DNA from 3 places in the Azospirillum sp. FG154 genome. Region 2 is predicted to be linked to each of the others. Evidence: riboswitches for the same ligand, from Rfam matches in the RefSeq annotation. Region 2 holds a riboswitch; each other region holds the start of a gene.
What was found. A riboswitch is a leader RNA that binds a small molecule or an ion and turns the genes downstream of it on or off. The one in region 2 is predicted to bind thiamine pyrophosphate.
Positions count from the first base shown of each region.

Region 1: linked by a shared signal. The riboswitch ahead of ACODS4_RS11370 (ABC transporter substrate-binding protein) and the one ahead of thiO (glycine oxidase ThiO) in region 2 are both predicted to bind thiamine pyrophosphate.
Region 3: linked by a shared signal. The riboswitch ahead of thiC (phosphomethylpyrimidine synthase ThiC) and the one ahead of thiO (glycine oxidase ThiO) in region 2 are both predicted to bind thiamine pyrophosphate.

Region 1 is NZ_JBMDKF010000008.1:15,305-19,580, forward strand. Features, by position in the region: gene ACODS4_RS11360 (branched-chain amino acid ABC transporter ATP-binding protein/permease) at 1-517, opposite strand, end outside; gene ACODS4_RS11365 (branched-chain amino acid ABC transporter permease) at 510-1,385, opposite strand; gene ACODS4_RS11370 (ABC transporter substrate-binding protein) at 1,387-2,508, opposite strand; TPP riboswitch at 2,573-2,669, opposite strand; gene ACODS4_RS11375 (ABC transporter substrate-binding protein) at 2,730-3,749, opposite strand; gene ACODS4_RS11380 (DMT family transporter) at 3,860-4,276, opposite strand, start outside.
Region 2 is NZ_JBMDKF010000001.1:9,446-13,721, reverse strand. Features, by position in the region: gene ACODS4_RS00070 (methyl-accepting chemotaxis protein) at 60-2,114, opposite strand; TPP riboswitch at 2,448-2,548, shown strand; gene thiO (glycine oxidase ThiO) at 2,541-3,695, shown strand; gene thiS (sulfur carrier protein ThiS) at 3,692-3,907, shown strand; gene ACODS4_RS00055 (thiazole synthase) at 3,922-4,276, shown strand, end outside.
Region 3 is NZ_JBMDKF010000017.1:32,274-36,549, reverse strand. Features, by position in the region: gene thiC (phosphomethylpyrimidine synthase ThiC) at 1-1,651, opposite strand, end outside; TPP riboswitch at 1,759-1,888, opposite strand; gene ACODS4_RS18765 (CorA family divalent cation transporter) at 1,963-2,946, opposite strand; gene ACODS4_RS18760 (hypothetical protein) at 2,998-3,303, opposite strand; gene argB (acetylglutamate kinase) at 3,351-4,250, opposite strand.

The DNA of each region.
Region 1 (4,276 bases), on a different contig from region 2:
CGATCAACCCGCCGACCGCCGCCAGCCCCCAGACCAGCGCCGCCATCGGCAGACCACGCGGCGCGACCCAACCGAACAGCGCGAAGGCGGGAACCCCCGGCAAGCCGTTCGCCCCGCCAGTCAGGTCCGGCAGATTGACCGCCAGAAGATGCAGCACCTGCGCGACGCCCAAGGTCGCCAAGGCGAAGTAATGGGACTCCAGCCGCAACACCGCCAAGCCGACCGGCAGCGCCACCAGCAACGGCGCCAGCAGCGACAGCGGAAAGGTGACGGAAGCGTCCAGCCCGTAGCGGCTGCCCAAAATCCCGGTGACGTAGGCGCCCAGCCCGAAAAACGCGCCCTGCGCCATGGACAGCGCCCCGCCCAGCCCGAACAGGATTTGAAAGCCGAAGGCGGCCAGCGCGTACACCCCGGCCACCGTCAGCACCCGCAGGCCATAGGGCGAGGCGAAAAACAGCGCGTAGGCCAATCCGGCCAGCGCCGCCGCCAGCAACAGCGCGTTCCGTCGGTCACGCACGACGGCGCACCGCTTCGCCGAACAGCCCTTGCGGCCGAACCATGAGAATGAGCAGCAAGACGCCGTACAGCGCCCCCAGCGCCACCGGATAGGAGAAAACCGACGACACCCCCACCTCGAACAGCGCGATCAGCAGCGCGCCGACCACCGCGCCGGGAACCGATCCCCAACCGCCGACCGTCACCGCGATGTAGGCCTTGAGAATCAAATCGCCGCCCGCCGTCGGCGTCACGAAATAGCGGTTGGCCAGCAGCAGCCCCGCCGCCCCGGCGCAGGCCGTTCCAATGGCGAACGTCACCAGAATCATCCGCGTCACCGGCACGCCGCAGGCCCGCGCCATCTCGGGATCCTGCGCCGTCGCCCGCAAGCGGCGGCCAAGCTGGGTGTGGGCGAAGACCATGTGCTGCGCCCCGATCAACAGCCCCGCCACCAGGATGATGGCGACCGACTGCTCCGGGAGCGCCACCCCGCCCAGCCGCAACACGCCGTCGCCCACCAGCGGCGGGGCGACGCGCGGCTCTGGGCCGAACAGAACCGCCGCGCCGTTTTGCAGGATGATGCCGACGGCGATGGTGCTGATGAAGACGGAGACCGGCGGACGGTTGCGCAGCGGCAAATAGGCGACCAGCGCCAGCAGCAGCCCCAACCCAGCCATCGCCAACACAATCACCGGCAGCAAAACCAACCCCGGCAGCGGGATGAGCGGGGCCAACGCCACCGCCAGCATCCCGCCCGCCATCACCAGATCGCCCTGGGCGAAATTCACCGCCGATGTGGCGTTCAGCACCAGCACAAAGCCCAACGCCACCAGGGCGTAGGCCGCCCCCAGCGCCAGACCATTCACCAGAAGCTGAAACGCCGTTTCCACCTCACTTCACCACGCCGGTCACGTTGTCGTAGCGTTTGACCAGGGCCGGAACGCGGGTCTTGCCGTCGTAACAGACGATGACGGCGGAATGGGCCATGTTGCCCTTGCCGTCCGACGCGTAGCTCATGGCCAGCCCGTCGTGACGCCCGGTGGACAACGCCTTGCGGACGTCGTCGGCGCTCTTGGCCCCGGCCTGAACCGCCGCCAGAACCATCCGCATGCCGTCATATTGGCCAAGGGCGAAGGCGTCCGGCTCCTTGCCGAAGGCGGCGCGGTAGGCGGTGGTGAAGGCTTCCACCGCCGGGCTGCCGCCCGACGCCGGCGACGCGGCGGTTTCCGCGCAAACGCCTTTCAACTCCGCTGGGTCAAGCAACGCCGCCGTGCTCGGCTGGTGCATGGCCGATCCGGCCACCACCGGGATTTTCAGGCCGCTGGTCGCCGCCTGCCGCAGCAACAGCGCGGTCGGCCCGGCGTGCAGATGCAGGACCAAAACGTCGGGGTTGGCTGACAGCGCCTTGGTCAGCACCGGCAGCAAATCCTTGGCCGCCGGGTCCACCCCCTCCTGAAAGACCGGGTTGACGCCCAGCGCGCGGAAGGCGGCCTCCAGATGGGTTTTGCCGCTCTGACCGTAGGCCGTGGTCTGATAGATCACCGCCGGACGGGTTTTCTTCAACTCCTCCACCACATAGCGGGCGTGGGCGGTCTTGGTCACGGCGTCGCCGGGGAAAAAGCGGAAGACCCAGGGGTTGCCCTGTTCGGTGATCGACGCGGTTCCCGACACCGTGACCAACGGCGCTTTCAACTCAGCGGCCAGCGGCAGCATCGCCAACATCTGGGTGCCCAACATGCTGGCGGCCACCGCGCCGACCGGCCCGCCGCCCATCGCCCGTTCCAGCCCGGTGACGGCGGCCTCCGGCGAGGTGCCGGTGTCGATCACCTCCGACGCCGCGACCAACCCGGCGGGCGCCTCCTTCAGCGCCAGCAGCGCGCCGTTGCGCTGGCTGGTTCCTTCCAGCGACAGAAAGCCGGTGAGCGGCACGAGGACGGGAAAGGACAAGCCGTCCGCCCGCGCCGGACCCGCCGCCGCCAACAGACCAACCAAAAGGGGAATCAAGCGCCGCATCCGAAAAGCCTCCTCCCAACCAACGGGGAGAGGCCGCGCCGCGCGTCCGCGTCACGGCGGAGGATGGTCGGCGCGGTCGGCTCCCTTCGCTGGCATGACCCAGATCAGGTTCGATGGGTGTGTCTCAGCCCGCGACCCCGCAGGCACCCCAGCCGTAAACGACGGGCGACAATGTGGTCGCCCGCTTGGGCCTGTCAAGCGCCGAACAACGCGGCGGGCATTCAGCTTCCCGGCAGGGAATGGACGTTGGGGATGAACAGATCCCGCCACGTCGTTGGTTTGGTCTTGATCGAGCCGACGCGCGCCATGAAATCGGCAAATTGCATCACGCCGTTGGGCGTTGTGGAGAATTTGGTGTCCGGGTCTTTAATCATCCGCTCCACCTCCTCCGGCGCCACCTTGGCCTTTGACGATTGCGCGTAGATCGCGGCGGCGCGCGCCGGATCCTGGGCGATCAAGGCGTCGGCCTCCTCCAACGCAGACAGGAAGGCGGCGGTCAGTTTCGGGTTGGCGTCGATGAAGCGTTTGGGCGCGTAGACGAGATCCAGCGAGATGTTGCCCAGCACATCCACCGAATTCATCACCCGGCGCACCTGCGGGTTTTCCAGCTCCATAAAGGAATAGGGCGGCGAGCCGAGATGGCTGTTCACCTCCGTCTTGCCGGACACCAGGGCGGCGTAGGATTCCGGGTGCGGCAAACCAACCGTCAGCGGGTCGAGCTTGGCGTAATTCTCATCGCCAAACTCCTTCGCCACCGCCATTTGCAGCACGACGGCGGACAGCGACGTCTTGATCCCCGGCAGCGCGATCTTGTCCTTCGGCCCAAAATCCTTCAGCGATGTGATGGCCGGGTTGATGGTGTTGAGGTACAGCGAGGTCGCGCTCAACCCGGCGAGCGCCGAGATTTCGAGCTTGGCGTTGCCCTTCACCTTCGCCCACAGAGTCAGAAAACCCGGCACGCCAATCGCCGCGATGTCGAGATTGCCGGAAATCATCGCGTCGTTGATGACGTTGCCGCCGTCCAGTTGCAGCCACCCAACCTTGACGTCGCCCAGTCCCGCCGCCTTGGCCTGCTTTTCCAGGAGCTTTTCCTGCTCCATCACGATCATCGGCAGATACAGGATGCCGAAGCCCTTGGAAATGCGGACCTCGGCGGTTTCCGCCTGAACGGTTCCGGCGGCCAGCGCGACCAGCGCCGTCGCCAGAACGCCAATCCGGCGCAGGGTGGTAAAGGTGAGCATAGGGATCCTCCCGGAACGGCTTTTGTCGTTCGCACACTGTTGCATGGGCCGACAAACTATTCCGCGTTTTTCGGAATCCTTGTGGACGACGGGGGCCTGAAACGGCCCGCTCACCCCGCGCGCTTGGCCGCCGCCGTCTCGCGGTGCAGGATGTAGAGGCCGCTGCCGATGATGACCATGGCCCCGGCGATCACCGGCGGCGTCGGCAGATCGCCGAACACCAGATAGCCGAACAGGCTGGCCCAGACCATGCCGGTGTATTCAAAGGGCGCGACCACGGCGGGCGGGGCGCGGCGGAACGCCTGGGTAATCAGCACCTGCGCCACCGCCCCCAGGGCGCCGACCGCCGCCATCAGGGCGAATTCGGTCGCCGTCGGGGCCAGCCACACCGGAATCGACAAGACGCCGCTGACCACCGTCGTCGTCAGCAGCAGATAGACGACGATGGAGGTCGCCGTTTCGGTCTTCGACAGCCCGCGCACCGTCAGCAGCGACAGGGCGTAGAACAGCGCCGCGCACAGCCCGAC
Region 2 (4,276 bases):
CGCGCAAGGGGGGGCTGCGGACGCGTCCAGCCCCCCTTGCGATGCGCGGGTGGGGGGCGTCACCCGGCGGCCTGATCCAGGCTTTTCAGTCGGCTGACATACTCGTTGATTTCAGTCATTCGGCGGGCGTGCTGGTCCAAATTGCCCAACCGGCTTTCAATCGCGGCCTGCGCGGCGGTCACTTCCGCGATCACGGCGTGGATGCTGTCGAGAAGCGTGGCGGCGTTGTGCGCGGCGGCGTCCATTCGGTCGCCGGTCTCGTTCAGCTTGCCGCCGACCTGCCCAACCGACGCGACGACCTGATTGATGGCGCGGCGGGTGTCGCCCAAGGTCTGCTTGGTGTCGTTCGCCAGCTTGCGCACCTCCGACGCCACCACGGCGAATCCGCGCCCGGCGTCGCCCGCGCGGGCGGCCTCGATGGTGGCGTTCAGCGCCAGCAGGTTGGTTTGTCCGGCGATGCCGTCGATCACGCCCAACACGCCTTCGATCCCCCTCACCACGCTGGTCAATTGGGTGAATTCTCGCAACAGCTCCTCTTTGCGTTCGGCGTGTCCGTTGAAGGACGCCGCGTGATGGTCCAGCGTCTTTTGGATCGCGTTCATTGAGGCGCCGATGCGGTTGGCGTAGCCGGCGGTTTCCTGAACCCCGCTGTTCAAGCTGACCAACGCTTCCAGATAGCCGCGCATCCGTTCGATGATGCTGTTGCGGATGCGGCTGAGCAACTCCAGGCGGTTGTAACGGGCGGTGATGAAGGAGCTGTGGAATTTGGCGTAATGGACCGGAAAGCGGTCAACGAGGTCGTCGGAAAAAGCCGTCCCTTCGGGCGTCTCGAAGAACATCAGGGCCGACAAGGTCTGATTGACGTTGATGCCGAACAACTCGCCGAAGGTGGAGAACCCGGCCACCGTCATGCCGTCGAACGCTCGGATCCGCGACAGGGAGTCCCCGTTGTTCAGGCGCCGCAGAATGCAGTCGTTGAGCAGGACGCCGACCGGCTTCGGTTTGCCCCGCAGATAGGCGGCGAGATCGTTTTCCGTTTGCTGCGCGAAATCGGTGGCTTCCACCAGGTGCAGATTGTCGCCAGCGTTCACGTCGCAATAGAAGGTCGCCTCGCCCTTGTCGACATCGAACCCGGCGACCGAACGGACATAAAGTTCATTGTCCAACTGGATGGCGAAAGTGTGGTTGGCCAAACGGGTTGGCAAGTCTTGTGGACGGCAACGGAGCGTGTTGGCCAAGGCGTCGGTGAAGCGGATCACCTCGAAGCTCTCGGTGTCGATGACGCTGCGCACGACGCGGCGGATCGGGTCGGCGTCGACGACGGCGAAGGAGGTTTGGGTCGGGCGGAAATTCTGGCTTTTGAACACGCCATACCGCATGCCCGGCGCGACCTTCATAAACAGGACGATGGCGGCGTTTTCCAGCACCCGTTCCCCATCGAACAAATGGGTGTGACGGAAATCGAACGTGCCGCCCGCCGACCCGCCGATGAACAGGCAAGGGAAGCGGTCAGAGCGATAGACCGCCTCCATCAGCGAGCTTTCGCTGGCCGACAGCCCATCAATGAAGGTCAGGGCCACCGTGTCGTGGCTGTCGATCAGGAAGGGCGCGCGGATGCCGTCCAACGCGCGCTGGATGGCGTCCACCCGCTCAGCGGGCGTTCGGCGCAGCGTTCCACCGCGAATATCCTCGCTGTTCAAAGGGACGACGTGAAGACTGAGTCCGCTGAACAGGCGGGGGCTGAAGGCTTGGAGAACCACGCGGTCCCAGCGATCCCCGGTTGGGCAGTAAAGCGGCTGGCCGGTCGCCGCGCACAGTTCGCCTGCGGTGGAGACGAGCAGGAGCTTGGCGTCCGCCGGAAGTCCGGTTTTGATCGCCCGTGCGACCGCCGCGAAATCAACGTGGGGTGAGATGAAACCGACGACCAGCGCCGGGGATCCCGCCGCAAAATTGAGCGCGGCCAGCGCCTCGCGACTGATCGCCTGGGCCGACAGGGACAGGGTGCGGATCGGCGGTTCGGCGCTTGCGGCGGCGGAGGGCGCCGTCATGGCCGATGTCGTCGGGTTGGAGACGGCGGCGCCGTTTTGGGGGGCGGCGCGGAAGATGTTCAGCATGGTGTGGCTCTCTTGCCCGACGTCAACGCTGAACCCTGTTTCAGGATGTGAAGCCGTCTTCAGGCGTGACGATGATGGGACGCTGACCGGTGTTTTGATTGCTGATGCTACGAGTTAAGAGAAATTTTGTTATAGGGGAAACCCCCAATCCATCGCTCTCTTTCGTATAAGGGAGCGGTGATCGCGCCAGAAAAACACCCTATGCGTGTTGTTTACGCATGCAAGGCGGCTCTGTGCGGATGAAGCTGTGCGGTTGCGCAAGATTTGAGGGTTTATGCCGCGACGCGGCGTTCTTTTTGCTTGCGAAGCAGGCGGGGTTTTGGGATGTCTTGAGCCTGTGGCTTGGGGTGCCGGGGCGATTTGACGCACGGCTGAGATCAGACCCATCGAACCTGTCTGGGTAATGCCAGCGAAGGGAGCCGTTGCATGGTTCATGCGCGTGGGATCCGTTTGCCGTCCGTCGCCATTTTGGGGGCGGGCTGCGTTGGTTTGTCGATCGCCTGGCGGCTGGCCGCCGCAGGCTGCTCGGTCGATGTCTTTGATCCGGGGGAGGCTGGGCGCGGCGCCACCCACGCGGCGGGCGGGATGCTGGCGGCCTGCGTCGAAAGCGAACCCGGCGAAGAAAGCCTGTTGCCGCTGACCCGCGCCTCGCAAGCCCTGTGGCCCGCCTTCGCGCAAGAGCTGGAGGCGGCGAGCGGCCTGTCGGTGGATCGGCGGACGGAAGGCACCATGGTCATCGCGCTGACCGCCGACGACGCGGCCAAGGTCCGTTTTCTCCACGCCTTTCAACGCGATCTTGGCCTGCCGGTAGACTGGCTGAGCGGGGCGGAGGTTCGTCGCCGCGAACCCTATCTGCAACCCGGCGTGGTCGGCGCGCTCTTTTGCGCGGAAGACCATCAGGTGGACAACCGCAAGCTGGCGGCGGCGCTGCTGCGCGCGGCGCGGGGGGCTGGCGCGCGGGTGCATGAGCGCTGCGCCACGCCGTCTCTGCTGGTCGATGGCGGTCGGGCGATGGGCGTCCAGGTCGGCGACGTCCGCGTGTCGGCGGATCGCGTGGTGCTGGCGGCGGGGGCGTGGTCGGGTGGAGTGGCCGGTCTGCCGCCGTCGGCGAAGCCGCCGGTGCGCCCGATCAAGGGGCAGATGATGTGCCTGCGCATGGACCCGGCGGCCCCGCTGCTGCGCCATGTGGTGTGGACGCCCGGCACCTATCTGATTCCGCGCCTGGACGGCCGTCTGCTGATCGGCGCGACGACGGAGGAGCGCGGCTTCGACGACCGGCTGACGGCGGGCGGGCAACTCGCCCTGCTGGACGGGGCGTGGCGGGCGCTGCCCGGAATCGCCGAATTGCCCATCGAGGAAAGCTGGGTCGGCTTCCGTCCGGGCAGCCGCGACGACGCGCCCTTGCTGGGGGAAACGGCGGTGGAGGGGTTGATCCACGCCACCGGCCACCACCGCAACGGCATCCTGCTGACCCCCGTCACCGCCGACGGAATCGCCCGGCTGGTTTTGACCGGCGAGACCGATCCGCTGATCCGTCCCTTCGCCGCCGACCGTTTCGCGACCAAGGGAGCCGCCGCATGACCAGCCCCGCGACCATCCGCGTCAACGGACAAGACGAGCCGCTGGCCGCCGTCACCCTGGCCGATCTGCTGGCCGGGCGCGGCGTCACCGAGGCCACGCGCGGCGTCGCCGTCGCCCTGAACGGCGCGGTCGTGCCGCGCCGCCGCTGGCCCGACACCGCGCTGGCCACCGGCGATTTCCTGGACATTGTCCGCCCGATCCAGGGCGGTTGAGGATTCAAACGCTCATGACCACGGCTTTTTCCCAAGACGACGCCCTGACCATTGCCGGGCGGTCCTTCGGCTCGCGCCTGTTTCTCGGCACGGCGGGCTATCCCAACCAGCGGGTGATGCTCGACGCGCTGGCGGCGAGCGGAACCGAGCTTGCCACCGTCGCCATCCGCCGCATCAGCCTGGACGGCTATTCGGAAAGTCTGGTCGATGTGCTGGCCCAGGCGTCGGGCGGGCGGATCCATCTGCTGCCCAACACGGCGGGCTGCCTGACCGCGCGCGAGGCGGTGTTGACCGCGCAGTTGTCGCGCGAGGCGCTGGACACCCCCTGGATCAAGCTGGAGGTCATCGGCGACCGCGATCTGCTCTATC
Region 3 (4,276 bases), on a different contig from region 2:
CGGCGTCGCGGATTTCCTGCGTGATCTTCATCGAGCAGAATTTCGGCCCGCACATCGAACAGAAATGCGCGGTCTTCGCCCCTTCCGCCGGAAGCGTCTCATCGTGGAAGGATTCCGCCGTGTCGGGATCAAGCGCCAAGGCGAACTGATCGCGCCAACGGAAGGAAAAGCGCGCCCGCGACATGGCGTCGTCGCGCAACCGGGCGCCCGGATGGCCCTTGGCCAGATCGGCGGCGTGGGCGGCGATCTTGTAGGCGATCACACCGGCCTTGACGTCGTCGCGGTCGGGCAGCCCCAAATGCTCCTTGGGCGTGACGTAGCAGAGCATGGCGGTGCCGAACCAGCCGATCATCGCCGCGCCGATGGCGCTGGTGATGTGGTCATAGCCGGGCGCGATGTCCGTCACCAACGGCCCCAACGTGTAGAAGGGGGCCTCGCCGCACAGCGCCAACTGCTTGTCCACATTGTGCTTGATCTTGTGCAGCGGCACATGGCCCGGCCCCTCGATCATCACCTGGACGTCGCGTTCCCACGCCACCTTGGTCAATTCGCCCAGCGTCTCCAACTCGGCGAATTGCGCGGCGTCGTTGGCGTCGGCCTGGCTGCCCGGACGCAGGCCGTCGCCCAGCGACAGCGCCACGTCGTAGCGACGGCACAGCTCGACGATTTCCGGGAAATGGTCGTAGAGAAAATTCTCGCGATGGTGCGACAGGCACCATTTCGCCATGATCGAGCCGCCGCGCGACACGATGCCGGTCACGCGCTTGGCGGTCAGCGGGATGTGGGCCAACCGCAAACCGGCGTGGATGGTGAAGTAATCCACCCCCTGCTCGGCCTGTTCGATCAACGTGTCGCGGAACAGCTCCCAGGTCAGATCCTCGGCCTTGCCGTTCACCTTTTCCAACGCCTGATAGATCGGCACGGTGCCGATGGGAACCGGGGCGTTGCGCAGGATCCATTCGCGGGTCTGGTGAATGTCGGCCCCGGTGGACAGATCCATCACGGTGTCGGCGCCCCAGCGGATCGCCCACACCATTTTCTCCACCTCCTCCTCAATCGACGAGGTGACGGCGGAGTTGCCGATGTTGGCGTTGATCTTGGTCAGGAAATTCCGCCCGATAATCATCGGTTCGGATTCGGGGTGGTTGATGTTGGACGGGATGATCGCCCGCCCGCGCGCCACCTCGTCGCGGACGAACTCCGGCGTGACGACATCGGGGATCGAGGCGCCGAAATCCTCGCCGTCGCGCGGCGTGTCCAGCGCGGCCAACCGCCCGAGATTCTCGCGGATGGCGACATACTCCATCTCCGCCGTGACGATCCCGGCGCGGGCGTAGGCCATCTGGGTGACGGCGACGCCGGGCTTGCCGCGCAGCGCGCCGCCTTCGGTCGGCTCGACGTCGCGGCGGCTGACGATCCAGTCGCGGCGCAGCGCCTCCAGCCCCTTGCGCACGTCGATGTGAACCGACGGGTCGGTGTAGGGGCCGGAGGCGTCATAGACGGTCAAGGGCGGCTCGCCGCCGCCCAGGCAAATCTCCCGCAGGGCGACGCGCAGGTCGGGAAAGCGGCTGCTCAAAACATAACGTTTGCGCGACGCGGCCAACGAGCCGGTCGTGATCGGGCGGATCGCTTGATCGAAATCTTTTGGCACGGGGTTTCTCCGTCTGACAGGTGGCCGGACAAACCCGGGACAGACGGAGGCGATGGATCGCGGATGGGGGGCCTTTGATCGGACCAACCGGACCGCGCGCAAGACGGCCCCATCGCGTGTTCCCTCCCTTCGCCGGCATGACCCGGATCAGGTTCAAAGGGTCATCACGCTGCTGGACGCCGAAACGGCCCGCCGTTGATATCTCAGCCCCTTGTCGGGACCCCCCTGGAATGGCCGCGATGGTGCACAGACCCGCGCCCGCTGTCAAAGGAAAGCAGGCCGGATGATCGCAGAGACGAACGACAGAGAGGTTACAGCCAGCGGCGCAGCCGGACGAAAATCATCGGCAGCAGCGCCGACAGCAGCATCAGCAGCAAAGCCGACGGGTAGCCAAAGGATTCGTCCGATCCCGGCATCCACGAAAAATTCATGCCGCAGACGCTGGCGACCAGAGTCGGTGGAAACAGCAGCACCGTGATGATCGAGACGATCTTGACGATCTCGTTCTGCTCGACGTTGATCCGGCCCAGCGTGCTGTCGAGCAGCAACGCCACCTTGGACGACAGAAAGGCGCTGTATTCGTCCAACCCCGTGGCGTCCTGCAAGGCGGTGCGCGCCCAGCGGCGGGTTGGCTTTCGGGTGTTCCAGCCTTCGTTGCTGGACAGGAACTCCAGCATGCGAATGAGGCTGGCCAAACTGACATGGGCCTTGCCGACCAGATGGCCGGTGTTGCCGATGCGTTTCAGCGTTCCCGAATCGTCCATCACCTCGCCGCGCCGGGGCAAGGACGGCCCCCGGAAGGCGCGGCGGTTGATGGTGTCCAACTCCAGCCCCGCCCGCCGCAGGACGGCGGCGGTGCGGTCGATCAGACCATCGACCAGCGCGCCCATCACCGACTCGGCGGTCGCCAGCGGGATCGGGGCGTGGCTGACCTTGCGGCGGAAGGCCAGGAACGCCTTGGGGTCGATGTGGTGGACCGTGACCAGACAGCGCCCGGCCAGCACAAAGCCAACCGCCGTCAAACGCGGTTCGTCGGTTTCCGCCCAGACCAGCGCCATCACCGTCAGCGACAGGACGCCGTTGACGACGCGCAGACGACTCGACTCTTCAATTTCCGCCATCTGCTCGCGAGTCGGCAGCGGCATGCCGACCATCGCCTCGACCCGCGCCAATTCGGCAGGGGTCGGGTTCAGCAGGTCGATCCAAACAACGGACTCAGGCAGTGGTCCCGACGCGGCGTCCGCCTCCTTGTCCCAGCGCAACAGACCGCCGTCGTTGACAAACACGTGCAGCACGGGCGGCGCTCCTCTGGTTGGGGGCGGTGGTGGCGGCGAAAGCCTCCTCGCCTACGTCATCCGTCCGCCCCGCCGGGGCTTGGCCAGCGGCGTGGTCGGCGGCGTGGTCGATGGGGCGGGCGGCGGGTCCAGATCCAAACCCGCCCCTTCCGCCTTCAGCGCCTGGGCCAATTTCCGCCGAAACGCCCCGCCATCGTCGCGGGCGTCGAGGAAATGGCCCACCGCCTCCTTGGCGTTGGCGCTGTCGTAGGGCACCTTGCCGAACACCGCCAGCTTGGCGCGCTCCACCAGCTTCGGATCCATCTTGTCACGGATGGCCTTGATCTGGCGGAGCAGTTCCTCACGCGGGTCGGTCATCGGGCGCTCTCGTCGGGTCTGCGGGGTCTACCCCCCAATATAGGCGGTCATTCCCGCCCGATCAGGGTGCCGACGCCGCCTTCGGTGAAGATCTCCAGCAGCAGGGCGTGCGGCACCCGGCCATCGAGGATCACCGCCGCCTCGACGCCCTTTTCGACGGCGTCGACGCAGGTTTCGATCTTGGGGATCATGCCGCCCGACGCGGTGCCGTCGGCGATGGCCGCGCGCGCCTGGTCCAGCGTCATCGTGTCGATCAGCGTCTTGTTCTTGTCGAGCACGCCGGCGACGTCGGTCAGCAGGAAGAAGCGCGCCGCCTTCAACTCCGCCGCGACGGCGCCCGCCGCCGTGTCGGCGTTGATGTTGTAGGTGTCGCCCTTTTCGTCAAAGCCGACCGGCGCGATCACCGGGATGATGTCCGACTTGGCCAGCGCGTTGAGGATTTCCGGGTTGACCTTGTGCGGTTCGCCGACGAAGCCGAGGTCGAGAACCTGCTCGATGTGGCTGTCGGGGTCGCGCTGCACGCGCTCCAACCGGCGGGCGGTGATGAGGTTGCTGTCCTTGCCCGACAGGCCGACGGCGCGGCCGCCCGCGCTGTTGATGGCGGCGACGATCTGCTTGTTGATCGACCCGGCCAGAACCATTTCGACCACCTCGACCGTCGCCTTGTCGGTGACGCGCAGGCCGTCGATGAAGCTCGACTGAATCTTCAGCCGATCCAGCATCTGGCCGATCTGCGGGCCGCCGCCATGGACGACCACCGGGTTGATGCCGACCTGTTTCAGCAGAACGATGTCGCGGGCGAACAGTTCGGCCAGAGCGGCGTCGCCCATGGCGTGACCGCCATACTTGATGACGAAGGTGCTTCCGGCGTAGCGGCGCATGTAGGGCAGCGCCTCGGACAGGGTGCGGGCCTTGGTCAGCCACTCGTCACGGGTCGTGTTCGACACGGCAGGTTCCCTTTTATGTCGGGATG